Labrenzia sp. VG12: one gene and its partner. The main gene of each other region encodes a partner of the protein of the gene in region 2 in a complex. Links are inferred from orthologs where the notes say so. Each region holds a gene or a part of one and is shown on either strand. Other genes may lie near its edges.

What was found.
Region 1: the proteins of mfd (region 2) and uvrA are in contact, whole or in part, in a crystal structure (PDB 4DFC), measured with the Escherichia coli proteins. The link is inferred for Labrenzia sp. VG12 from one-to-one orthologs.

What each region holds. Positions count from the first base shown.
Region 1 is NZ_CP022529.1:1,178,830-1,182,622, forward strand. Bases 6-3,488 are described here. They hold uvrA (excinuclease ABC subunit UvrA), read right to left. Parts: upstream 3,137-3,488; coding sequence 206-3,136; downstream 6-205. Other genes in these bases: CHH27_RS27555 (hypothetical protein), read left to right, coding at 3,399-3,488. Outside these bases: more of CHH27_RS27555, read left to right, coding at 3,489-3,686; CHH27_RS05385 (single-stranded DNA-binding protein), read left to right, coding at 3,709-3,793. UniProt on the Escherichia coli protein: The UvrABC repair system catalyzes the recognition and processing of DNA lesions. UvrA is an ATPase and a DNA-binding protein. A damage recognition complex composed of 2 UvrA and 2 UvrB subunits scans DNA for abnormalities.
Region 2 is NZ_CP022529.1:1,369,423-1,373,779, forward strand. Bases 36-4,082 are described here. They hold mfd (transcription-repair coupling factor), read right to left. Parts: upstream 3,722-4,082; coding sequence 236-3,721; downstream 36-235. Other genes in these bases: CHH27_RS06270 (succinate dehydrogenase assembly factor 2), read right to left, coding at 3,740-4,057. Outside these bases: ATP-dependent DNA helicase RecG, read left to right, coding at 4,285-4,357. UniProt on the Escherichia coli protein: Couples transcription and DNA repair by recognizing RNA polymerase (RNAP) stalled at DNA lesions. Mediates ATP-dependent release of RNAP and its truncated transcript from the DNA, and recruitment of nucleotide excision repair machinery to the damaged site.

The DNA of each region.
Region 1 (3,793 bases), 190 kb from region 2 along the record:
TCCGCGCCGTTGTTGATCCCTATATATTTCACCGCCCGAATTTAAAGAAGTGCCATATCTGCAAGTCTGATATGCATGTGGTGCAATGCAGCAAAAATTGAAGATGCTTTGCGCAGGTGATTCGAAAAAGTGTCATGAAAACAAAAGGCAGAGCCAGTGTGCGCTGCAAACTGGTTCTGCCGTTGGGGCACTTCAGGTCGGGTGTTTATTCGGCCGCATCCGGAGCGCGCTGAGGCCGGCGCTGCAGCAGTTCCTGCAGGAACTGACCGGTATAACTCGCCTGGACTTCAGCAACGTCCTCCGGCCGCCCGGCCGCGACAACGGTGCCGCCGCCATCGCCGCCTTCCGGGCCGAGATCGATGATCCAGTCCGCCGTCTTGATCACTTCCAGATTGTGCTCGATCACAAGAACGGTGTTGCCCTGGTCGACCAGCTCGTGCAGCACGTCCAGCAGTTTGGCAACGTCGTGGAAGTGAAGCCCAGTGGTCGGTTCATCCAGGATATAGAGCGTCCGGCCCGTGGACCGCTTGGAGAGTTCCTTGGCGAGCTTGACCCGCTGCGCCTCACCACCGGAAAGCGTTGTCGCCTGCTGACCGACCTTGATATAGCCAAGACCTACCCGGGCAAGGGTTTCCATCTTGTCACGCACGGAAGGAACGGCTGAGAAAAACTCGGCGGCTTCCTCCACGGTCATGTCGAGGACATCGGCGATCGACTTGCCCTTGAACTCAACTTCCAGCGTCTCGCGATTGTAGCGTTTGCCCTTGCAGACGTCGCAGGTGACATAGACGTCCGGCAAGAAGTGCATTTCGATCTTGATGACACCGTCGCCCTGACAGGCTTCGCAGCGGCCCCCCTTGACGTTGAAGGAGAACCGGCCCGGCTGATAGCCGCGCGCCTTGGCTTCCGGCATGCCGGCGAACCATTCGCGGATCGGCGTGAACGCCCCGGTATATGTGGCCGGGTTCGAACGCGGTGTCCGCCCGATGGGCGACTGGTCAATGTCGATCACCTTGTCGAGCACTTCCAGGCCCTCGATGCGGTCATGCGGAGCCGGATTGTCGCGAGCGCCGTTGAGACGCCGTGCCGCGGCCTTGTAGAGCGTGTCGACCAGGAAGGTGGACTTGCCCCCGCCAGAAACGCCCGTGACGCAGGTGAAGGTGCTCAGCGGCACGTCGACATCAAGGTCCTTCAGATTGTTGCCGCGCGCGCCGCGCACGGAAATCTGGCGCTTCTTGTTGATTTTCCTGCGCTCATCCGCGCGCGAAATCATCATTGCACCGGACAGATATTGCCCTGTGAGGGACGCCGGGTTTGCCATGACTTCCGCCGGTGTGCCCTTGGCAACGACTTCGCCGCCATGAACACCGGCGCCCGGACCGACATCCACCACATAATCGGCCGTCAGGACGGCATCTTCGTCATGTTCCACGACAATCACGGTGTTGCCGAGGTCGCGCAGGTGCTTCAGCGTTTCCAGAAGCCGGGCATTGTCGCGCTGATGCAGGCCAATGGACGGTTCGTCGAGAACGTAAAGCACACCGGTGAGCCCGGATCCGATCTGGGAGGCCAGACGAATGCGCTGGCTTTCACCGCCGGACAGCGTGCCGGAGGCCCGTGACAGGGTCAGGTATTCCAGTCCGACATCATTGAGAAACTTCAGGCGTTCGCGGATTTCCTTCAGGATGCGGCCGGCAATCTCGGTCTGTTTTTCATTGAGCTGGCCCGGCAGCGTTTCAAACCAGTCGCTGGCCTGGCGGATGGAGTATTCGGTCACTTCTCCGATGTGCTTGCCGGCGATTTTCACGGCCAGTGCTTCCGGTTTCAGGCGGAAGCCGTTGCAGGCCGGGCAGGCGTGGTCCGACTGGAAGCGGGCCAGTTCTTCCCGCACCCAGGTCGATTCCGTTTCGCGCCAGCGCCGTTCAATATTGCCGATGACACCTTCAAAGGTCTTCTCAGTCCGGTAGGAGCGGACGCCGTCGTCATAAACAAACTCGATCGCGGTCTTGCCCGTGCCGTGCAAGATCGCGTCCTGAACCTCTGCGGGAAGGTCCTTCCAGGGCGTTGCCATGGAGACGTCAAAGTGACTGCACAAGGCCTCCAGGGTCTGGGCATAATAAGGGGAGGTGGAACCGGTCTTGGCCCAGGGCAGCACGGCCCCTTCGCGCAGCGACAGGGAATGATCCGGAACGACCAGGTCTTCCTCGAACGCAAGGGTCGTGCCCAGGCCGTCACAGGTTGGGCAGGCGCCGAAAGGGTTGTTGAACGAAAAGAGGCGCGGTTCGATTTCCGCAATGGTGAAACCGGACACCGGGCAGGCAAACTTCTCAGAGAAGATAAGCCGCTCCGGGTCGCCGTTCTCGTCGGTCTTGTCGGCAAATTCGGCGATGGCGATGCCGTCGGCGAGCTTCAGCGCCGTTTCGAGGGAATCTGCAAGCCGGCCGGCGATATCATCGCGCACGACAAGCCGGTCCACGACCACATCGATGTCGTGCTTGAACTTCTTGTCGAGGGCAGGGGCATCGGCAATCTCATAGAAGGTGCCGTCGATCTTGACCCGCTGAAAGCCCTTCTTCATGAGTTCGGCCAGCTCTTTGCGGTATTCGCCCTTGCGGCCGCGGACCATTGGGGCCAGCAGATAAAGTCTTGCACCTTCGTCCAGGGCAAGCACACGATCGACCATCTGGCTGACTGTCTGGCTTACGATCGGCAGTCCCGTGGCGGGTGAATAGGGAATGCCGACGCGCGCGAACAACAGGCGCATATAGTCATAGATTTCGGTCACGGTGCCGACGGTGGACCGCGGGTTCCGGGACGTTGTCTTCTGCTCGATCGAAATGGCCGGAGACAGGCCATCGATCTGGTCGACATCCGGTTTCTGCATCATTTCCAGAAACTGCCGGGCATAGGCCGACAGGCTTTCCACATACCGGCGTTGGCCTTCGGCATAGATCGTGTCGAAAGCCAGGGAAGACTTGCCCGACCCGGACAGACCGGTCATCACGATGAGCTTGTTGCGCGGCAGATCGAGATCGACCCCCTTCAGGTTATGTTCCCTTGCGCCACGAATGCTGAGCATCTTGGTGGGGTCGTTTTTCCAGCTGTCATCCGGCTTTGCGCCTTTGGATGTCGTCATTGCCATTCTTCCTGATCTTCTGCGTGACGCCGTCAACAACGTCGCGGACGCCTGGATGTGAGGTCACCAAACCGTCCGTTTGCACCGATATAGCAGTTTCGCGCTGCGCTTCCAGCAGGGCGTGGTCGAGTGGCAGCAAATTCCGGCTTTCCCTGCATCGACCAATTGAATCGGTTGTACAGAAGTGATAAGAACAAAACAAGTACATAGCCCAGGTTGCGTCAGGAAGATCTCCGCTGCAGCGGTGCCGAAGCGTGACGCGGTGAGCCTTGTCGTCCTGACAAAAAAATTGACGCAGGGGAACAAAAGCGGGGCAAACTGTAACGAGGTGCAATCAGGGGTGGTGGTGCTGCTGCCGAAACTGTTGCCTCGGCAAGGATTGTCAGTCCTTCGACCGGTGCTGCCTTGTGGAAAATGGGTGAAGGTGCCGGAAAATGAAGGCGAGGCGGTTGGCGGGCCGCTAGGGTTCTGGTTTCTAGCAGCAAGGCTGGCAGCGCAAGGAAACAAGATAATGAACGGCCGGATTGCAGAGGCGGTTCGGCAGCGCTGAAAGAGAACAACAGGAGTGCAGAATGGCGGGCAGCGTCAACAAAGTCATCTTGGTCGGCAATCTTGGGGCCGATCCGGAAATTCGGCGAACCCAGGACGGGCGACCGA
Region 2 (4,357 bases):
ATGTAAAGGAACGTTTTGAGAAAAACGTCCAACTGATGAACGAAATTGCTTTCGCCCCAAAAAAGAACTTAAAAACAGGTCTTCAACGCGCGATACATCCGGAGCGATTTCCTCCACCCAATCTCTCTTCTGTTCTCACGAGATTCAAACTCGTGGATCGGAACAGGCAGTTTTCGCGTTGAATTGAGCAAGTTGAATTGCCCAGCACTCGCTTATTCGTTGAAAGCCCCTGCCCCTAAGCCGCCGCCAGCCGAGCCAGCTTGGTCAGCACCGTTGCCGTTCCCTTCAGCCGCGAATCCGTTTTTTCCCAGTCCCGCGTTAGAACGATCTTCTGGTCCGGGCGGATCTTGGCGAGCACGCCCTGTTCGGCAATGTAGGAGACAAGACCAGCCGGGTTGGCGAATTCGGAGTTGCGGAAGGCAATGACAATGCCTTTTGGTCCGGCATCGACTTTTTCGACATTGGCCTTGCGGCAGAGGCCCTTGATATAGACGATCTTCAGAAGATGCTGGACCTCGTCCGGCAGCGGGCCGAAACGGTCGATCAGTTCCGCGCCAAAAGCATCGATTTCTTCCGCTTCGGTGACATCGCCCAGGCGCCGGTAGAGCTGCAGGCGCAGCTGCAGATCGCCGACATAGTCTTCCGGGATCAGAACAGGCGTGCCGATATTGATCTGCGGTGACCATTGTTCGTCGCCGAAATCCGCACCACCGTCCTTCAACTGGGCGACGGCCTCTTCCAGCATCTGCTGGTAGAGTTCGAAACCGACTTCCTTGATATGGCCGGACTGCTCTTCGCCAAGCAGGTTCCCTGCCCCGCGAATGTCGAGATCGTGGCTGGCCAGCTGGAAACCGGCCCCGAGTGTTTCCAGCGACTGCAGCACCTTCAGGCGCCGTTCGGCTGTTGCCGTCAGGGTTTTGTTGGCCGGCACCGTGAAGAGCGCATAGGCCCGCGTCTTGGAGCGTCCGACACGGCCGCGCAGCTGGTAGAGCTGCGCCAGGCCGAACATGTCGGCCCGGTGCACGATCAGCGTGTTGGCTGTCGGAATATCGAGCCCCGATTCGACAATCGTGGTCGACAGGAGAACGTTGTACTTGCCTTCATAAAAGGCGTTCATCACGTCTTCCAGCTCGCCTGGCGGCATCTGGCCGTGGGCAACCGCCACCTTCAGCTCCGGTACCTGTTCTTCCAGGAATTCCCGCCGCTCGGCGAGATCGGAGAGACGCGGACAGACATAAAAACTCTGCCCACCGCGATAATGTTCGCGCAGCAAGGCTTCGCGCACCACCAGCGGATCAAACGGAGAGACAAACGTGCGCACAGCCAGACGGTCCACCGGCGGTGTCGCGATCAGCGACAGCTCGCGGACACCCGTCAGGGCGAGCTGCAAGGTCCGCGGGATCGGGGTCGCCGACAGGGTCAGCACATGGACGTCCGACTTCAGTTCCTTCAGCCGTTCCTTGTGCTTGACACCGAAATGCTGCTCTTCGTCGATGATCAGCAGGCCGAGATCCCGGAACTCGATGGATTTGCCGAGCAGCGCATGCGTGCCGACAACAATGTCGACCGAACCATCGGCAATGCCCTTCTTGGTCTGGGTCAGTTGCCGGGCCGGCACCAGCCGGGAAGCATGGGCCACATTGATCGGCAGGCCATGGAATCGCTCGGAGAAGGTCCGGAAATGCTGGCGTGCCAGCAGGGTCGTCGGCACCACCACGGCAACCTGGCGGCCGGACATCGCGGCAATGAACGCCGCTCGAAGCGCCACTTCCGTCTTGCCGAAGCCGACATCGCCGCAGACCAGCCGGTCCATCGGGCGGCCGGCAGCCAGATCGTCGAAGACCGCATCGATGGCGGTGAGCTGGTCCTCGGTTTCCTCGTACGGAAAACGGGTCGCGAATTCATCGTAGACCCCTTCCGGGGTCTCCACCACTGGCGCCGTCTTGAGCGCCCGTTCCGCCGCCGTCTTGATCAAGCCGTCGGCAATCTCAAGGATGCGTTTCTTGAGTTTGGCCTTGCGCGCCTGCCAGGCGCCGCCGCCCAGCTTGTCGAGCTGGGCTTCCTGGTCTTCCGAACCATAGCGCGACAAAAGCTCGATATTCTCGACCGGCAGGTAGAGCTTGTCACCGCCCGCATATTGCAACTCCAGACAATCATGCGGGGCGCCGACTGCCTCGATGGTCTTCAGGCCGATGAACCGGCCGATACCGTGTTCGACATGGACAACCAGATCGCCTTCCGACAGGCCGGTCGCCTCGGTGATGACATTGGCGCCCTTGGCCTTGCGGCGCGACTTGCGCACCAGCCGGTCCCCCAGGATGTCCTGCTCGCCGATAAAGGCGATGTCCTTCAGTTCGAACCCGTGTTCGATGCCGAGAATGCACAGGGCCGTGGTTTTGGCAGGCAGATCTGCGATCTGGGCAAGGGTTTCGACTTCCTGTACCGCGCCAAGGCCATGATCACCCAGGATCTGCCCAAGCCGGTCGCGGGAGCCTTCCGACCAGCAGGCGATTACCGTGCGCTTGCCGTTCTTCTGCAACTCCCGGACATGGGTCGTCAGGGCATCGAAGATATTGACATCACCAGCGGCCCGCTCAGCGGCAAAGCTGCGCCCCTGCCGGCCTTCCAGTTCAATGACGGTCTTGCCGCTGCCCGGTGGCGGCGTAAACGAGTCGAGCGCAGCAGTTGCCCGGTCCGCGACAGCCGCCGTCCATTCGCCTTCGGAGAGATAGAGGCTTGCCGGCTCGACCGGCATGTAAGGGACGTTTCCGGCGCCCGTGCCCATTTCGCGCGCTTCCTGACGGGCCTGGTAATACTCCTGAACCTGCTCGGAACGTTCACGCACCGCGTCCGCGGCGCTCGCATCCAGCACCACCGGTGTCTCGCCGATATAGTCGAAAAGTGTTTCAAGCCGTTCGTGAAACAGGGGCAGCCAGTGTTCCATCCCCGCATAGCGGCGACCGTCGCTGATCGACTGATAAAGCACGTCTTCGCGGCTGGCGGCACCAAAACTGGCCAGGTAGGAGCGGCGGAAGCGCGAAATGGCCTCCTCCGACAAGACCACTTCGCTCATCGGTACCAGGTCGAGGCGCTTGAGCTGCTTTGACGTGCGCTGCGTCTCGGCATTGAACGAGCGGATCGATTCCAGCGTGTCACCAAAGAAATCGAGCCGGACCGGTTCCTCCGATCCGGGCGCAAACAGGTCGACGATGCCGCCGCGCACAGCATATTCACCGGTCTCGCGCACGGTCGGGGTTCGAGAAAACCCGTTGCGCTCCATCCAGCCGGATATCGCTTCCATGTCCACTTGGTTGCCCGGCGCCATGGAAAACGTCTGGTCAGCCATGAAGGACCGTTCAGGCATGCGCTGAAGGACGGCGTTCAGGGTTGTCAGCAACACGGTCTTGCGGCCGGGTTTGATCCCGCGCGCAAGCTGCCCGAGCGCCAGCAGCCGCCGCGCACTGATGGCCGTATTGGGAGACACCCGGTCATAGGGCAGACAGTCCCAGGCCGGAAGCTGAAGCACATCAACGGTTGGATCGAAAAAACCGAGCGCTTCCGTGATCATCGCCATGCGGGTCGCGTCACGGGCGATAAACACAAGCGACAGGCCATCCTCGTTGCTCTCGCGCAGCAAACGCGCCAGCGCAAAGCTTTCAGCCCCGTCCGGCACGCCGGCAAGCGTGACGTTGGCGCGGTCTTTCAGCAGCCTGTCAAACACAGCTTCAGTCCTTGAATATTATCGTGTGAACCCGGCTGGCCCGGCAGCTTCGTGATAGGCAATGATGCGGCGGTAGAGCGGTCCGTCCCATTCCTGCGGCAATGGCTTGCGCCCGGTCATCCAGGCGTAGAGATCCTGGTCATGCGCCGTCAAAAGATGTTCCAGTTCCTGCAGCTCTTCTTCGCCCAGCCCGTCGATTTCGGCGTCGGCGAAACCGCCGAGCAGCAGATCCATTTCCTTCATGCCACGGTGCCAGCAGCGGAACAGGATCTTCTTGCGTCGCGTGTCACGTTCACCCTCAGGGGCACTGTCTTGGGAACCGGGCTTGTCGGACATGGAGGGCCTATTTGCAATTGCAGGCGCGGGCGAGACCCGCTTTGAAGGACCCTCACCGCACCGGATTTCATGATTTCGTAGCGGATATATAGCGGCAGTCAGACGGCTTGTCAGCGCCTTAGTTCACAGATTGTTCTATTTGTTTGCACTGGGCTCCGGCTTCGTGGCAGAACAGATGCACTTGTCACTTGACCACCCGCTGATCCCGATAGGTAGACCTGCCAAGAATGCGTCCCCCGGTTCTCGATCCCCTGTTCGCGCCAGTCTCGACCTTGCCCGGCATCGGGCCCAAAATTGCGA